DNA from 2 places in the Rhodoferax sp. AJA081-3 genome. Region 2 is predicted to be linked to the other one. Evidence: predicted binding sites of a transcription regulator. Region 2 holds the regulator's gene; the other holds the start of a gene.

Region 1 (7,922 bases), 2.2 Mb from region 2:
CCGCTTTTTCGAACAGTCCTTTGATCTCGGCCTTGAACTCTGCGGTCCACAGCTGCGGGTTCTCCAGCTTGAGCTGGTTGATCAGGTCGATGCCGAAGTTGCAGTGCATGGACTCGTCGCGCAGGATGTACTGGTACTGCTCGGCCGCACCGGTCATCTTGTTCTGACGACCCAGTGCCAGGATCTGCGTGAAGCCCACGTAGAAGAACAGACCTTCCATCAGGCAGGCGAACACGATGAGGGACTTCAACAGCGTCTGGTCCGCCTCCGGTGTGCCGGTGTGGAAATTGGGGTTCATGATCGCTTCGATGAAGGGGATCAGGAACTGGTCCTTGTCGCGGATGGACTGGACTTCGTTGTAGGCGTTGAAGATTTCGCTCTCGTCCAAGCCCAGTGACTCCACGATGTACTGGTAGGCATGGGTGTGGATGGCTTCTTCAAACGCCTGGCGCAGCAGGAACTGGCGGCATTCGGGTGCGGTGATGTGGCGGTAGGTGCCCAGCACGATGTTGTTGGCGGCCAGCGAGTCGGCCGTCACAAAAAAACCGAGGTTGCGCTTGATGATGCGGCGCTCGTCTTCGGTCAGACCGTTGGGGTCTTTCCACAGTGCGATGTCGCGGGTCATGTTGACCTCTTGTGGCATCCAGTGGTTGGCGCAACTGGCTAAATATTTTTCCCAGGCCCATTTGTATTTGAAGGGCACTAGCTGGTTCACATCAGTCTGGCCGTTGATGATGCGTTTGTCCGACGCCTTCATGCGTACGGGAACGGGGGACTTTGGGGGAGTGCTTTGCGCCCGCTCGACTGTCGGAGTTTCCGACGGCGTGAACGCAAAACTTGTTAGCGGTGTGGGCTTGACTTCTTCGTCCCAGGTCAACATAAATAATTCCAATCAGCGGATTATGAGAGCAGTGAAATGAAATGAAAAGTAATCATGCACTTCACTGCAAATATGTGTTGCTCAATAGCATCGCACTGCGTGCGATGCGCGGTTTGTTTTTATTGGCAAGACTCGCATGTTGGATCGTCGACGCCGCAAAATCTGATGTCGGTCGCAGCGTTCGTGGCCATCTCCATTTGCATTTGTGCAGCGGCTGCCGCAGCCTCCAACGCACTCGACGATCGCATAGAACCCTTGGCATCGTTGCCTGAGGAAACAGCGTTCATCTTGCCCGCAGTGACGGTCGATTTTTCGGCGTGTGTGGCCGACATCGTGCGCAGGTAATAGGTGGTCTTCAGGCCACGCAGCCAGGCCAGCTTGTAGGTCTCGTCCAGCTTTTTGCCTGATGCACCGGCCATGTAGATGTTCAGCGATTGCGCCTGGTCAATCCACTTCTGGCGGCGCGCAGCGGCTTCGACCAGCCACTGTGTCTCGACCTCGAAGGCGGTGGCGTAGAGCTGTTTGACTTCGGTGGGCACGCGGTCGATGGGACCGAGTGAGCCGTCGAAGTGTTTCAGGTCCATCACCATCACGTCGTCCCACAGGCCCAGGCGCTTCAGGTCCTTGACCAGGTAGCCGTTGATAACGGTGAACTCGCCGGACAGGTTGGACTTGACCGACAGGTTGCCAAAGCTGGGCTCGATGGATGCATCCACACCAATGATGTTGGAAATGGTGGCGGTAGGCGCAATGGCCACGCAGTTGGAATTGCGCATGCCGTCCTGGGCGATCTTGTTGCGCAGGGCATTCCAGTCCAGCGTGGCGGAGCGGTCCACGTCCACATAACCTCCTCGTGCCGAGGCCAGCATATCCAGTGTGTCCAGCGGCAACACACCCTTGTCCCACAAGGAGCCGCGGTAGGTGGAGTACTTGCCACGTTCCTTGGCCAGTTCAGTCGACGCCCAGTAGGCGTAGTAACAGATGGCTTCCATGGATTCGTCGGCAAACTGCACGGCGGTTTCGCTGGCGTAAGGAATGCGCAGTTCGTACAGGCTGTCCTGGAAGGCCATGACACCCAGACCCACCGGACGGTGGCGCATATTGGAGTCGCGCGCCTTCTTGACCGCGTAGTAGTTGATGTCGATGACGTTGTCCAACATGCGCATGGCTGTGCTGATGGTGCGCTTGAGCTTGTCGTGGTCCAGCTTGCCATCCTTCAAATGCTGGCGCAGGTTGACGGAGCCCAGGTTGCAGACGGCGGTTTCGGTGTCTGAAGTGTTCAGCGTGATCTCGGTGCACAGGTTGCTGGAGTGCACGACGCCAGCGTGCTGCTGGGGCGAGCGCACATTGCAGGCATCCTTGAACGTGATCCAGGGGTGGCCAGTCTCGAACAACATCGTTAGCATCTTGCGCCACAGATCGCTGGCCTGGATGGTGCGGGCGGGTTTGATCTCACCACGTGCCGCCTTTTCTTCGTAGGCCACATAGGCCTTTTCGAACTCGGCGCCGAACAGATCGTGCAGATCGGGCACGTTGTTGGGGGAGAACAGGGTCCAGGTGCCCTTTTCCATGACGCGGCGCATGAACAGATCGGGGATCCAGTTAGCGGTGTTCATGTCGTGGGTGCGGCGGCGGTCATCACCGGTGTTCTTGCGCAGCTCCAGAAACTCTTCAATATCCAGGTGCCAGGTTTCCAGGTAGGTGCAGACCGCGCCTTTGCGTTTGCCGCCTTGGTTGACCGCGACGGCCGTGTCGTTGACGACCTTCAGGAAAGGCACGACGCCTTGCGACTCGCCATTTGTGCCCTTGATATGGGCGCCCAGTGCACGTACGCGTGTCCAGTCATTGCCCAGGCCGCCCGCAAATTTGGACAACAAGGCGTTTTCCTTGATGGACTCGTAAATACCGTCCAGATCGTCCGGCACGGTGGTCAGGTAGCAGCTGGAGAGTTGCGAGCGCAGCGTGCCACTGTTGAACAGCGTCGGTGTGCTGGACATGAAGTCGAAGCGCGATAACACTTCGTAGAACTCGATGGCGCGGGCTTCGCGGTCGATCTCGTTCAACGACAGGCCCATGGCTACCCGCATGAAGAAGGCCTGGGGCAGCTCGATGCGGGTCTTGCCTTCGTGCAGGAAGTAACGGTCATACAGGGTCTGCAGGCCCAGATAGTCAAACTGCATGTCACGTTCTGCTTTCAGGGCCGCGCCCAGGCGGGGCAGGTCGAACTGCATCAGCCGCTCGTCCAGCAGCTCGGCGTTCACGCCGCGCTTGATGAAGCCAGGGAAGTAGTCGGTATAGGCGCCCGCCATATCTGCAGGTGCCACGTCACGCCCCAGCACTTCGCGGGAAATCGTATGGAACAGCAGGCGTGCGGTTGCGTAGGTGTAGTCAGGGTCCTTTTCGATCAGCGTGCGGGCCGCCAGGATGGAGGCCTTGTAAACCTCGTCCATGGGCACACCGTCATACAGATTGCGCATGGTCTCGGCCAGAATGGGCTCTGCCTTGACATCGGCACCCAGGCCGGAGCAGGCGGTTTCGATCAGGCTCCTGAGCTGGTTCAGGTCCAGCACGATGCGTTGGCCGTTGTCGATGGCGTGCAGCACCGGTGCGGGAGGGGCTACTTCGGCCACGTGTTTGGCGCGCTCCTGGGCACGGCGCTCGCGGTACAACACATAAGCCCGTGCGATCTCGTGGTGGCCGCCGCGCATCAATCCGAGCTCTGCGTGGTCTTGTACGTCCTCAATATGGAAGGTGCCGCCGCCTGGGCGCGAGCGCACCAGCGCGCGGATGACCTGCTGGGTCAAGGCTTCGACCACTTCGCGTACGCTGGCAGACGCGGCGCCCTGGGTGCCATGCACGGCCAGGAAGGCCTTCATCATCGCCACGGCGATCTTGTTGGGTTCGAAGGGCACCACCGCGCCATTGCGGCGAATGATCTGGTAGTGGGCCAGATGGTTGATGCTGCCGCCTTCTGCAACCGTGTCGCTGTGTGATGACAGTAGGGCGGTAGGTGCCAGTGGGGTGGTGCTTGAAACAGATTGCATGGATTCCTCGTCTAAATGGCTGTTTTTTTGGGGCTTGGCAAGGTGCTGTGGCCGCCTTTGATATGCATTTATCGAAAGAGCGGTAAAGACAGGGCACACTATATATGGGGTCTGTAGTGCTTGCAAGCCACTACCGGTAGTGTACCCGTGCGCAATCGCTGCCTTGGGCCCAGGCGCACTAAATGCTCAGAACGACCACACAGTTGTGGGCTTGTAGTTGTGGGCATGGTCCGCAGCCCGTGCCCATCGGTGGTGTGTGAACGAAAGGCCAATACACATGCGGTTTGCGAGCGGGTTTGGCTTGCCGGACCGCATGGAGCCACGCATTGCGTCGTGTCAGCGTTGGTGGGGTCGTTTGTGCGTTATGTGCGCCATACAGGCGCAGCGCGCATCAGGCACCTGCTTTGCGCAGTACGCCTTCGGGAAAACACTGATCTTCCCGCTGCAGATAATTTTGTAACAAATTCCAATCCAGACCGGGGCCGGGGTCGGCCTTGCGCCCGGGCGCGATGTGCTCATGCCCGGCGATATGGGCGATAGGGTAACGACGGCTGATAGCCAGATGCAGTTCTGCCAATGCCTGGTACTGCGCAACCTCAAACGTGTCGCCCTCCAGGCCTTCCAGTTCTATGCCGATGGAGTCATCGTTGCAGTTGCTGCGACCACGGTACTGCGATGCGCCGGCGTGCCAGGCACGGTCATCACAGCTGACAAATTGCCAGATGGCTCCGGTACGCTGCACATAAAAGTGCGCCGACACCTGCAGCCCTTCAATTTGCTTGAAGTAAGGGTGTAGTTCCCAATCCAGGCGGTTGGTAAACAGGTCTTGTACCTCGTGGCCGCCGTAGACTCCGGGTGGCAGGCTGATGGAGTGCAGTACCAGCAGGTCAATACATGCCTCAGCAGGTCTGGTTCCAAAATTTGGCGATGCCAGCCAGTGTGCAGGCCGGTAACGGCCGCCATGCCAGAGCTCGGTATCTGGCAGTGCGGGGTTACTCATCGGGTCCGTCATCGCGGGGGGCATCGATTTTCAGACGTGCGATGCGGTAGCGTATTTGCCGCAGACTAAGGCCCAGCCGTGTGGCGGCCAGCGTCCGGTTGAAGTTGGTTTCCTTCAGGCACTTGACCAGGATCTCGCGCTCCTGCTGGTCCAGGTGGCTCTGCAAGTCGGACGGCAGGGAGATGTCGCTGGCTGTAGCCGCCTTGGTCAAACGCTGGGTCGTTTCAGGTGCAGTCACCGCATCAATCGGGTCTGCAAGGGGCGCTGGGCGACTGTCTCTGGCCGGCTGCAAATCGTCCAGTTGCAGGGTTTCGCCGTCGCACAAGGCGACCGCACGGTGCAACAGATTCTCCAGTTCACGCACATTCCCATGCAACGGCAACTGCGCGAGCTGCTCCATGCTGCCAGCCGCCAGCTCGGGTACAGCCATCTGGGATTCTTCGGCGATGCGTGACAACAAGGCCCTGCACAAAGCCGGCAGGTCTTCGCTGCGCTCACGCAGTGGCGGTATCACGATGTCAATCACATTGAGCCGGTAGAAAAGATCCTGGCGGAAGCGGCCCGCTGCGACCTCGGCGGGCAGGTCTTTGTGGGTGGCGCTCACAATGCGGACATCGACTGTTTCTTCCTGGTTGGAGCCCACGGGGCGTACACAGCGTTCCTGTATGGCGCGCAGCAACTTGGACTGCATGGCCAGCGGGAGATCGCCAATTTCATCCAGAAACAAGGTGCCACCTTTTGCGGCCTGGAAGAAGCCTTCGCGGTCCTGCACCGATCCGGTATAGGCGCCTTTCTTGGCACCAAAGAACTCGGACTCCAACAGATTTTCGGGGATGGCACTGCAATTGACGGCTACCCAGGGGCCGGCGGCGCGGTGGCTGGTTGCATGCAAGGCACTGGCGACCAGTTCTTTACCGGTGCCGGATTCTCCGCGGATCAAAACCGGCGCCATGCTGCGTGCTACTTTGACAATGCGGTCTTTGACGCTGCGCATGGCCACCGATTCACCGGCCAACCGGGCCAGCGCCGCTTGTCCGTGGTTGTTGGACGCCGCTGTGTCCGATAGCCTGGCATCCGTGGCTCTCCTGGCGGGGCCAGCCTTTAAAACATTCCCTTGCACGGCCGATGCGATAGCCGTACGAAACTGCTTCAGGTCTACCGGTTTGGTGAGGTAATCGAAGGCGCCTGCCTTCAGCGACTCCACCGCGTTTTCTGCCGATCCATGGGCCGTGATGACAATGCTGCGCTCGGAGCGGTGCTGGGTCTTCATATGGCTCAGGATCTCGGTGCCCAGGCCGTCGGGCAGGCGCATGTCGGTGATGACGACGTCAAAGCGCTGTGCGTTGAGAAGCTGCATGGCTTCCTGTACGCTGCCTGCCGTGTCCACCCGGTAGCCCTCACGCAATAGCGTGAGCTCATACAGAGTGCGCAGATCGGGCTCGTCGTCGATCACCAGGATCTGGGCGTTGTTCAATACAGCGTGGGTTGCCATGGGGTGGTGGTCGTTTCTGCCGATGGCGGATTATCCGGGGATTCAGCCCGCCTGAATGTAACCACAAATTCGTTTCCCTCGGTCGCCTGCCCGCGTGCGCTGCGCACCGTGCGTTGGTAGACCAGTGCGGCGTCGTGGCGTTCACACAACTCCCTGCAGATATACAGGCCCAGGCCGCTGGAGCGGCTGTCGGACGAAAAAAAGGGTTCGAACAAATGCCGCTCTACCGACTGGTCCATGGGGGGCGAGTCACTCCACACCGACACGGTCGCGTGCTGTTCATCACTGAGACCTGGGAAAACCTGTATGGCATCGGCCTGTTCTTCGGTGTGGCGGCGTGCGTTGTCCAGCAAATTGACCAATACACGCCGCAGATGCTCGGTGTCAAAGCGCACACCAATCGTTGGGTCGCCGGGGTGTAATGTCAGACGCTGTTGGCTGCCGGTCTGTGTGGACCAGTCGCTGCAGATGCGGTGTATCGACGTGTCCAATGGCACGGTCGGCACCAGGTAGCTCGGGTCATAGGGCTGCACCCGGGAGATATTCAGAATGTCGTTGACGATTTTCTCCAACCGCTTGGCGTTCTGACCGACCATGGTGGTCAGTTTCTTCAGTCTGGGGTCGGAAATGTCTTCTTCCAGCAGGGCATTGGCCTGTGCAATGGCCGACAGCGGGTTGCGTATTTCGTGCGCCACGGCCGTCGACAAGCGCCCCATGCTGGCCAGCCTTTCTGTGCGAACACGGGCCTCCAGCTCGCGCTGGTCCTGCAGAAAAAGCACACACAGGCTGTCGCCGGGTTGGCCCGGATATGCGGCCAACCGGGCGCGGGCATGCACGCGGCGTGGGCCTTCGTTGCCGTGGCGGATAGTGACATCTTCTTCCTGGCTATGGCCGGTACCCACACACAGGCGGGTCAGGCTGACCAGGGGACGCCACCCCACTTCATCGTTCAAATCAAAAACCTGGGCGCGCAGGGCCAACTGGGAACCCAGCAGTTGGCGCGCAGCCGGATTGGCTGCACGCACACTGCCGCGCCCATCCACCACAATGACGCCGTCGGGCAGGGATTCGATGACCAATTCGTTGACCTGGCGTTGCAGGGTCGCCAACAGATCGCTTTGCCGCGCACGCAGCTCCTCGTTGGTCAGCCGGGTTGACAGCTGGTTAGACAGCCACGCAATGGCAAAGTAGCCAACCCCACTGAGCGCAGTCTGTGCGAAATAGGGTGTCCCACCCACCGGCCCTTTCAGGTAAGACAACAATGCCTCCGCGAGCATCAGCACGGTGATACCGGCCGCGGTCCCTAATGCCAGGCGCAGCGAGCCTAATACCGATGCCACCAGTATCGGCAGCGCAAACAACGGGGTGTAGTTGATGCTTGTGCCGCTGTTGCCCTGCAGTATTTGCAAGGCTGAAAAAGTCAACAAATCCAGTCCGACCAGTGCACCCCAGACCCGGTTAAAAGATTGCCCCAAGGGGCGGGGTCTGACGAACAACTTGCTGGCC
Region 2 (7,922 bases):
CTGGTGCAGGATACGGTTGAAGCCTTTCCAGTCGTCGTCCAGCGCGGTGCGGTTGGCGGCAGCCCATGCGTTCACTTCTTCGATCAGCGCCAGGCGCTGGGCCTTGTGTTCGGCGGATTCGGCGCGGACTTTGTCCAGCCAGGCTTCGACCACTTTGTGGGCTTCGTTGCAGGCTTCGTCAAAACGCTTCCACATGGCGTGGTTGGGCGCACCGCCTTGGTCGGTTTGTTTCCACTGGTCACGCAAGGAGCGCAGGGTCTCCTGCATCTTGCGACCACCGATGGCCTGGCCTTCGGGGCGCTTGAGCAGGCCTTCTGCCTGGGCGACCAGCGCTTCGCGCAGCTGGTCGGCGCGCCAACGCTGCCAGCCTTCCAGTTCACCGGCGGCGGCCAAGGCGGCATGTGCCTGGTTTTCGAGCTTGTCGTCGATCAGGCGGCCAAATTCCTTGAGGGCATGGCGCAGCGCGTTGGCTGCACCGGCGCTGGCCTTGCCATGGCCTTCGGCAATTTCGGATTCCAGCGTGGTCAAGACTTCGCGCACGCTGGCAGTAGCCTTGGCGCGCACTTCGGGGTCGATCTTGGGTTTGGCCTGTTTGGCCGGTGCCTCGATGGGCACACCACGCGCAGTGCGCAACTCGTTGGCCCACATGGGCACGGGGGGCAACGGTGCCGCGGCGTCTTGCGCAGCAGCCACGGCCAAGGCCAAAGCGCCCTGGAAGGCTTCCCACACCACCAACAGTTGGCCGCGCGAGGCGTCCAGCAAGGGCGGGAACTTGGCATCCACACTGGCCCAGCTGGTATCGGCCGCCAGTTGGGCGGCTTGGGCCTGCCACTGGTCGACGTCAACCCGCAGAGCATCCAGCGCCGCCTGGGCGTCTTGCCAAGACTTGGTGGACAACACCTCAATGCGCTGCGCCAGCAATACTGCAGCTTCGCGCTGCACCTGCACGCGGCGCTGCAGGTCTTCGATGACCCGCACGCGCTCGGCCAATTGGGTCTTGAGCGCAGCCAGGGGCTCGCGGCTCAACGGCGCACCGGCTTTGGCGGCATCACGCTGCCAGGCCAAGGCGTCGGCAATATTGAGCTTGACCATGTCCAACAGCGCCTGGGCCTTGGCGGCCCAGTCGGCGGCCAGGGATTCCTGGCCCTTTTGGCGCTTGGCTTCGTCGATCTTTTCACGGACGAGTTTGGCAGCGCCCTTGTCCTTGATGCTCAGCTCTTTGAAGACATCGGCCAGCTGTTCGGCGCTGGGGCTGGTCAGCAACCAGTCCCGCACGCGGGCAGAACGCTCGCCGGAAGTGGGGGCTGTGAAAGCGCCACCGGTCAGACTGTCTAAATGGGCTATATCGTTGTTTTTGGCGGTAGAAGTCGACGTCACGGTAGGCTCGGGAATAGGTTGAATAGAAATCTGCAACCCTGTATTTTCGCCGCGAAATGGATCGAGGCATATGGTTTTTGTCCGGGCCCATTGCAGGCACACTGCGCAGCCTCTCATTCAGTTGAACTGTAAACGTGAAATGAGCCCCTAGCCCCCGCAAAATAAGGCCATTCAGCTATAAAAACAATAGCTAATGACGCTCCAACGCTGTCGCTACTGTTTCTTGGTCATGAGGCCCTCCTCCAAGAACACCATGCACCAACACACTATATATAGAGTGCCGCCGCGCTCACTGGGCATTTTCTAGGGAGAACAAAAGGAGGAAGCCAATGAAGAAAGCCCGGGAGCCTAACCATACGGCCAGTCTCTCGGGCTCGACGGCTGACCAGAGGTCCATGCCGTCAGGGCTGGCAGTGCGGGAGATTGAAGTCCCGCATTGCACTAGAAGCAATAGATTGCCTCCTTAACAGTTACCGGGGCCGCTTCATCACAGGTACCCTGGGGTACGGACTGGCTACTGCCGGAACATAACCTGAATCAACAGGCAACTGCAGTCTAATCCGCCGCCAACACGATTTCAAATCGGTTTTTCAATGGATTTGGGGGCTGTGATTGGGAGATTTTCAGGGTCCGGCAACCCGCTGAAATGCAGCGTCCAGCCTAGGTTTGGCGCTATTAACGATGAAAAATAGAATAACAAACCTATTTAATATTGTTGACTCGGTATATCCAGGCCCCCTAGAATCCGCCCATTCCTAGTTTTGCCTAGGGATAACCCGCAACCGCTGCCGAACCCGGCATATTCAAATCGCTGCACATGTCGAAACGACGCCGCAGGATATTGATAGCGTACCAACCCAAACGTGGTGCCTGACGTCATCGCACTGTCCACAGCGCGAGAAACTTGAAGCGCCCGCCTAAGAAGGAAGAGCTATGACAGCGACCGAAAAATTCACCAAGGGCATGGCCACAGTGGCCAGCGATATCGCCCAAGGTTTCTTTGAAATCACGCACAACGGATTCGCCCTCTTGGGCCTGGCCGTCATGTTTGCCGTGATCACCCTGACCGCAAGGCCAGAAATCCGCCAGGCGGGAGAAGTCCAGTTGATGAGCTGGCTCCAATCCCGCCAGACCGTCGTCACCGGCATTGTTGGTGATACCGAAGCCGTCGAACGTGCTACGGCAGCCAACCCGCAAAGCCTGCCTAAACAGCAAGCCGCCGTTGCCTTTTGGCTGAGCAAGAAGTACAACGTGGCACCTGAGCCCTTGAGTGCTCTTGTTGCTGAGGCCTTCGAGATCGGCGCCCGCGCCAAAATCGATCCAACCCTGATCCTGGCCATCATGGCCATCGAATCGGGCTTTAACCCCTTTGCCCAAAGCCCAGTGGGCGCCCAGGGTCTGATGCAGGTCATGACCAAGATCCACAGCGACAAGTACATGGGTTTTGGCGGCAAACTCGCTGCTTTTGACCCTGTGTCCAACTTGCGGGTGGGCGTCAAGGTGCTGCAAGAGTGTGTTGCACGTGCCGGTTCCATCGAAGGTGGTCTCAAACTTTATGTCGGCGCTGGCAATCTGGAAGACGACGGTGGTTACACCGCTAAAGTGCTGGCCGAACACAACCGTCTGCTGATGGTGTCCACAGGCCGCAGTGCGCCGGTTACCGAGCCCCGGCTGATTCCCGCGAAACAAGCTCCTGTTGAAGCGCCGACAGAAATTGCGCCCGAAGTGGTGGCCAGCGTACTGAACTCTTAACCAGCAGCCCGCCAGGTTGGCGGGCTGGCTCGGGTAAACTCCATACCGTACGCGACTGGCGATAGGCGCCCAAGCCCAAAGGTTTGAGGCGCTGACGTGGGATCACCACTGGGAAGCGTGCCGCAGCATCTGCACAGGTGTTTGCGTTCAGCCGTTCGCCTGGGCAGCCCTTGTTTCATGTCGTTTCAACACGCGTTGACCCAAGGTTCATTGTCTTAAAAGGACTGCCATGTACCACCGCAATATCCTCGTCGAACAAGCTGACCCCGAAGTGTGGGCCGCCATCGTGGCCGAGAACGCCCGCCAGGAAGACCACATCGAGCTGATCGCCTCTGAAAACTACTGCTCCCCCGCCGTCATGGCCGCGCAAGGCAGCCAGCTGACCAACAAGTACGCCGAAGGCTACCCCGGCAAGCGCTACTACGGCGGCTGCGAGAACGTGGACGTGGTCGAACAACTCGCCATCGACCGCCTCAAGCAATTGTTTGGCGCCAACTTCGCCAATGTGCAGCCCAACTCGGGTTCGCAGGCCAACCAGGGCGCGTTCTTCGCCCTGCTGCAGCCCGGTGACACCATCATGGGCATGAGCCTGGCCGAAGGTGGCCACCTGACCCACGGTATGCCGCTGAACATGAGCGGCAAGTGGTTCAATGTCATTTCCTACGGCCTGGACGCCCAGGAAGACATCGACTACGCCGCCATGGAAGCGCTGGCCCGCGAGAAGAAGCCCAAGCTCATCATCGCTGGCGCCTCGGCCTTTGCGCTGCGTATCGATTTTGAACGCTTTGGCAAGATTGCCAAGGAAATCGGCGCTTACTTCATGGTCGATATGGCCCACTACGCCGGCCTGGTGGCCGCGGGCGTCTACCCCAACCCCCTGCCCTACGCCGACGTGGTCACATCCACCACACACAAGAGCCTGCGCGGCCCGCGCGGTGGCATCATCCTGACGAATGACGAGGCGATTGCCAAGAAGATCAACTCGGCCATCTTCCCTGGTATTCAGGGCGGCCCACTGATGCACGTCATCGCCGGCAAGGCTGTGGCCTTCAAAGAGGCGCTGACACCCGAGTTCAAGGCTTACCAGACGCAAGTGGTCAAAAATGCCAAGGTTTTGGCTGACACACTGACCGAGCGCGGCCTGCGCATCGTTTCCGGCCGCACCGAGAGCCACGTCATGCTGGTGGACCTGCGCCCCAAGAACATGACCGGCAAGGAAGCCGAGGCGGTTTTGGGCTTGGCCCACATGACCTGCAACAAGAACGGCATTCCGAACGACCCGCAAAAACCCATGGTCACCAGCGGCATCCGCCTGGGAACCCCAGCCATGACCACCCGCGGCTTCAAGGAAGACGAGGTGCGCGCCACCGCCCACCTGATCGCCGACGTGCTGGACAACCCGCACGATGCAGCCAACATCGACGCCGTGCGGGCTAAGGTGCATGCCTTGACCGCGCGCTTCCCGGTCTACGGTTAAGCACTATGCAAAGCGCAGTTACTATAACTTTGATAGCATACTGCGCTTGTTTCACGGGGGCTAGAGGCCAATTTCACTTAAGGGCCTTGGCCCACTACCCCCTATGAAATGCCCGTTCTGTAGCCATTCCGAAACCCAGGTTGTGGAGACCCGGATAGCCGAGGACGGGGATTTCATCCGCCGCCGCCGCCAGTGTGGGTCGTGCGAAAAACGCTTCACCACCTACGAACGCCCGGACGTCAACTACCCTTCCATCGTCAAGAAGGATGGGCGCCGCATTGAATATGAGCGCGCCAAGCTGTTGGCGTCTTTCAATCTAGCCCTGCGCAAACGCCCGGTCAGCACCGAACAGATCGACAGCGCCATTGAGCGGATTGAAGAAAAGTTGCTAAACCTGGGTCTGCGCGAAGTCCAGTCCGGCCGTATTGGTGAACTGGTCATGCGTGAGCTGAAGAAGCTCGACAAAGTGGCCTATGTGCGCTTTGCCAGTGTGTACCGCAGTTTTGAGGATATTGACGACTTCAAGACGTTGGTGGATGAGGTGAGGCGGTAGGCCTCCCTGCGGCAACTCACCACCTCCAGCTTTGGCTCAACCAAGTGTCTGGCCCATTTGTCGAGCAAACCGTGCCGCTTGGCGGAAATCCTGTGCGAGGATAGCCGGCCCGGTGTCTAATCAACCAAGATCGCATCTTCAGTGATGTACCAATACGATGAACTACGCCAATTTAAGCACTCCTGGGTTCCGCCTACGTGGTTTCACGATCATTGAGCTGATGATTACTGTCGCCATACTGGCCGTGTTGCTTGCGTTGGCAGCTCCCAGTTTTCAGGCAATGATCGCCTCGTCGCGGTTGACGACCGCGACCAACGATTTAATTGCAGCATTCGCACAGGCGCGCTCCAATGCCATCAAAGTGGGCAACCGTACAACAGTTTGCATGAGCGCGGATGGCGCATCGTGCACAGATACTGGTGGTTGGCACCAGGGCTGGATTTCATTTGTGGACACGACGCGCAGCGGAACATCAGCGGCTGTGGATACCGGTGAAACGGTAGCCACGATCTATCCTCCGTTACCAGCTGGCATCGTAGTCAATGGCAATTTGCCTTACATTTCGTACTCGGCAGACGGTCAATCAAAGGCCATGAGCGGCGGCGGTTTTTGGACCGGAACCATACGTGTCTGCAGTACATCATCTGCTCTAACTAATGACAAGCGAGCACGCAATCTGACGCTAAACAGCGCTGGACGTATCACCATGACCGTGCAGAGCAACGTGGCTGATACATGCCCTTCACCTTGATTACGCTGGATATTGAAATGCAAACCAGACAACCATTTGCCCGCTCACCCAATCGTCGATATGCGGGTGGCGCCACCTTAATTGAAATTCTGGTGGCCTTGCTCGTTTTGAGTCTGGGCGTACTGGGTATGGCGGCGATGCAAATTCGAGCTCTCAAAGGTAACCAAAGCAGCATGCAACGCACGCAAGCCGTCATGATGAGCTATTACATTTTGGATGCCATGCGTGTTGACAAAGACAGCGCCAAGTCTTTGAACTACAACACGGGTTCTCTTTCCGGCGGGGTGATTGGACCCTATTGTGATGCAGCAGCCGTCACCGGAACCAGCTTGGCCAAAGTTAACCTCAAGCATTGGGTTGAATCGCTTAAGTCAACCATTGGCAACGCCAGTGACTCCACCACTTGTGGTGCGGTTTTGTGCGACGCTGACGGAGTTTGCATCGTTCAGGTGAAGTGGGACGACACTCGTGCTGGCGGGATAGGTGAACAGATAGTGGAAACAAAGACAACTCTATGACGCCACGAACTATGTCCATCTTTTTGCAACACCTCGGTAACCGCAAGCCTCAATACGGCTACGTCTCTGGGCCGTCCAGCTTAAAGGGCCAGAGCGGTTTCACACTCGTCGAGCTCATGGTCTCGATAGTGCTTGGGTTGGTTCTTATAGCCGGCGTGCTCAATGTTTTTGTCACCAATAGGGAGTCTTTTCGAACCAACGAAAATATTGCACGCATGCAGGAAGACGCGCGGATAGCGTTTGACTTTATGGCACGCGACCTGCGCGAAGCTGGTACCAACCCGTGCGGCACCCCTCTGGTTGCAAATGTGATTCGCGCATCCTCTGCGATTCCGTGGTGGGCGGATTGGAACTTGGGCACGATCCAAGGCTACGACGCGGGCCAAGATATGACTGCCATGGTGGCAATTGGCACTGGTAACGCAGACCGCGCTGCTGGAACGGATGCCGTACTGGTGATTCGTGCCGCCCAGGACGGAAAAATTGTAAGTGCCCACGACACATCCACCCACGACATCACTGTTGACTCGGTTACAGATCTTGACCCCAAAGACGTTCTCATCGCCTGCGACATGAATTCCGCAGCTATCTTCCAGATTGAAACGGTAAGTCCATCCACCAAAAATATCAATCATGCGCAAGATGCGGGTAACTACAACTGCAGCGGTGATTTAGGTTATCCAACTCCGAGCGATTGCCCAACAACACCGCCTGCCGTCAAACAGTTTACAAGCGGGGGCGTAGTAGTAAAACTCTTATCAACGTTTTGGTATGTGGGCGTTAACAGCGCAGGCAAGAAGTCTCTTTACCGGACCAAAATCATCAGAAAATCGGTGGGCGGCGCGATGATTGCCACGACCGAACGCGAGGAAATCTTGGATGGTGTTAGCGACATGCAGATTGAATACTTGACAAAGAATAAAACCGCCAACACCCTCGCCACCTCTTGGATTCCGGCGAATGACCCTACCGTGCCGGCCAACCCCAATCCAATTTTCTCAACAGCTAACGGAGGATGGACAAAGGACAATGTTGAGCAAGCCGTCGCCGCACGCATAACCTTGACACTGCAAAGCGATGAAAAGGTTGGGGAGAATCATGTGACGATTGAACGCAAGTTAATTCACGTCGTAGGTTTCCGCAGTCGCGACCTCTTATATTGATAGCTGCCATGAAAACTCTATTTCTACAGCGCACCAAGGTGGCACCTGCTCAAAAGGGTGTAGCACTAATTATTAGTCTCATCTTGTTGCTGGTGATGAGCTTGCTGGGTGTCGCGGCCATCCGTGGCATAGCCATGGAAGAGCGCATGGCAGGACAAACATACGACCGTAGCTTGGCGTTTCAGGCAACCGAATCAGCATTGCGAGAGGCAGAAGCCCTGGTTGAAGGCAAACCGGCCGACCCAGTAGGATCGGGTTGTGCGGTTGTCAGTGGGCTGATGCTTTGCTCAACTCCTCTTGCGAGTGATACACCTCGATGGATGAACAGCAG

The links. Region 2 encodes NrdR, which represses ribonucleotide reductase genes. Its sites were predicted from a motif close to CACNANATNTNGTG; they were not measured.
Region 1: the regulator NrdR is predicted to act here: its motif matches at 4,021-4,034, upstream of HZ993_RS19250 (ribonucleoside-diphosphate reductase subunit alpha).

Annotation. Positions count from the first base shown of each region.
Region 1 covers NZ_CP059068.1:4,091,426-4,099,347, forward strand. Annotated here, with positions in the region: gene HZ993_RS19245 (ribonucleotide-diphosphate reductase subunit beta) at 1-880, opposite strand, end outside; gene HZ993_RS19250 (ribonucleoside-diphosphate reductase subunit alpha) at 1,000-3,924, opposite strand; gene ampD (1,6-anhydro-N-acetylmuramyl-L-alanine amidase AmpD) at 4,316-4,924, opposite strand; gene HZ993_RS19260 (sigma-54 dependent transcriptional regulator) at 4,917-6,416, opposite strand; gene HZ993_RS19265 (nitrogen regulation protein NR(II)) at 6,395-7,922, opposite strand, start outside.
Region 2 covers NZ_CP059068.1:1,167,068-1,174,989, forward strand. Annotated here, with positions in the region: gene HZ993_RS05445 (DUF349 domain-containing protein) at 1-1,377, opposite strand, end outside; gene HZ993_RS05450 (lytic transglycosylase domain-containing protein) at 2,311-3,129, shown strand; ZMP/ZTP riboswitch at 3,171-3,301, shown strand; gene glyA (serine hydroxymethyltransferase) at 3,359-4,606, shown strand; gene nrdR (transcriptional regulator NrdR) at 4,710-5,159, shown strand; gene HZ993_RS05465 (GspH/FimT family pseudopilin) at 5,317-5,910, shown strand; gene pilV (type IV pilus modification protein PilV) at 5,895-6,428, shown strand; gene HZ993_RS05475 (PilW family protein) at 6,440-7,591, shown strand; gene HZ993_RS05480 (PilX N-terminal domain-containing pilus assembly protein) at 7,600-7,922, shown strand, end outside.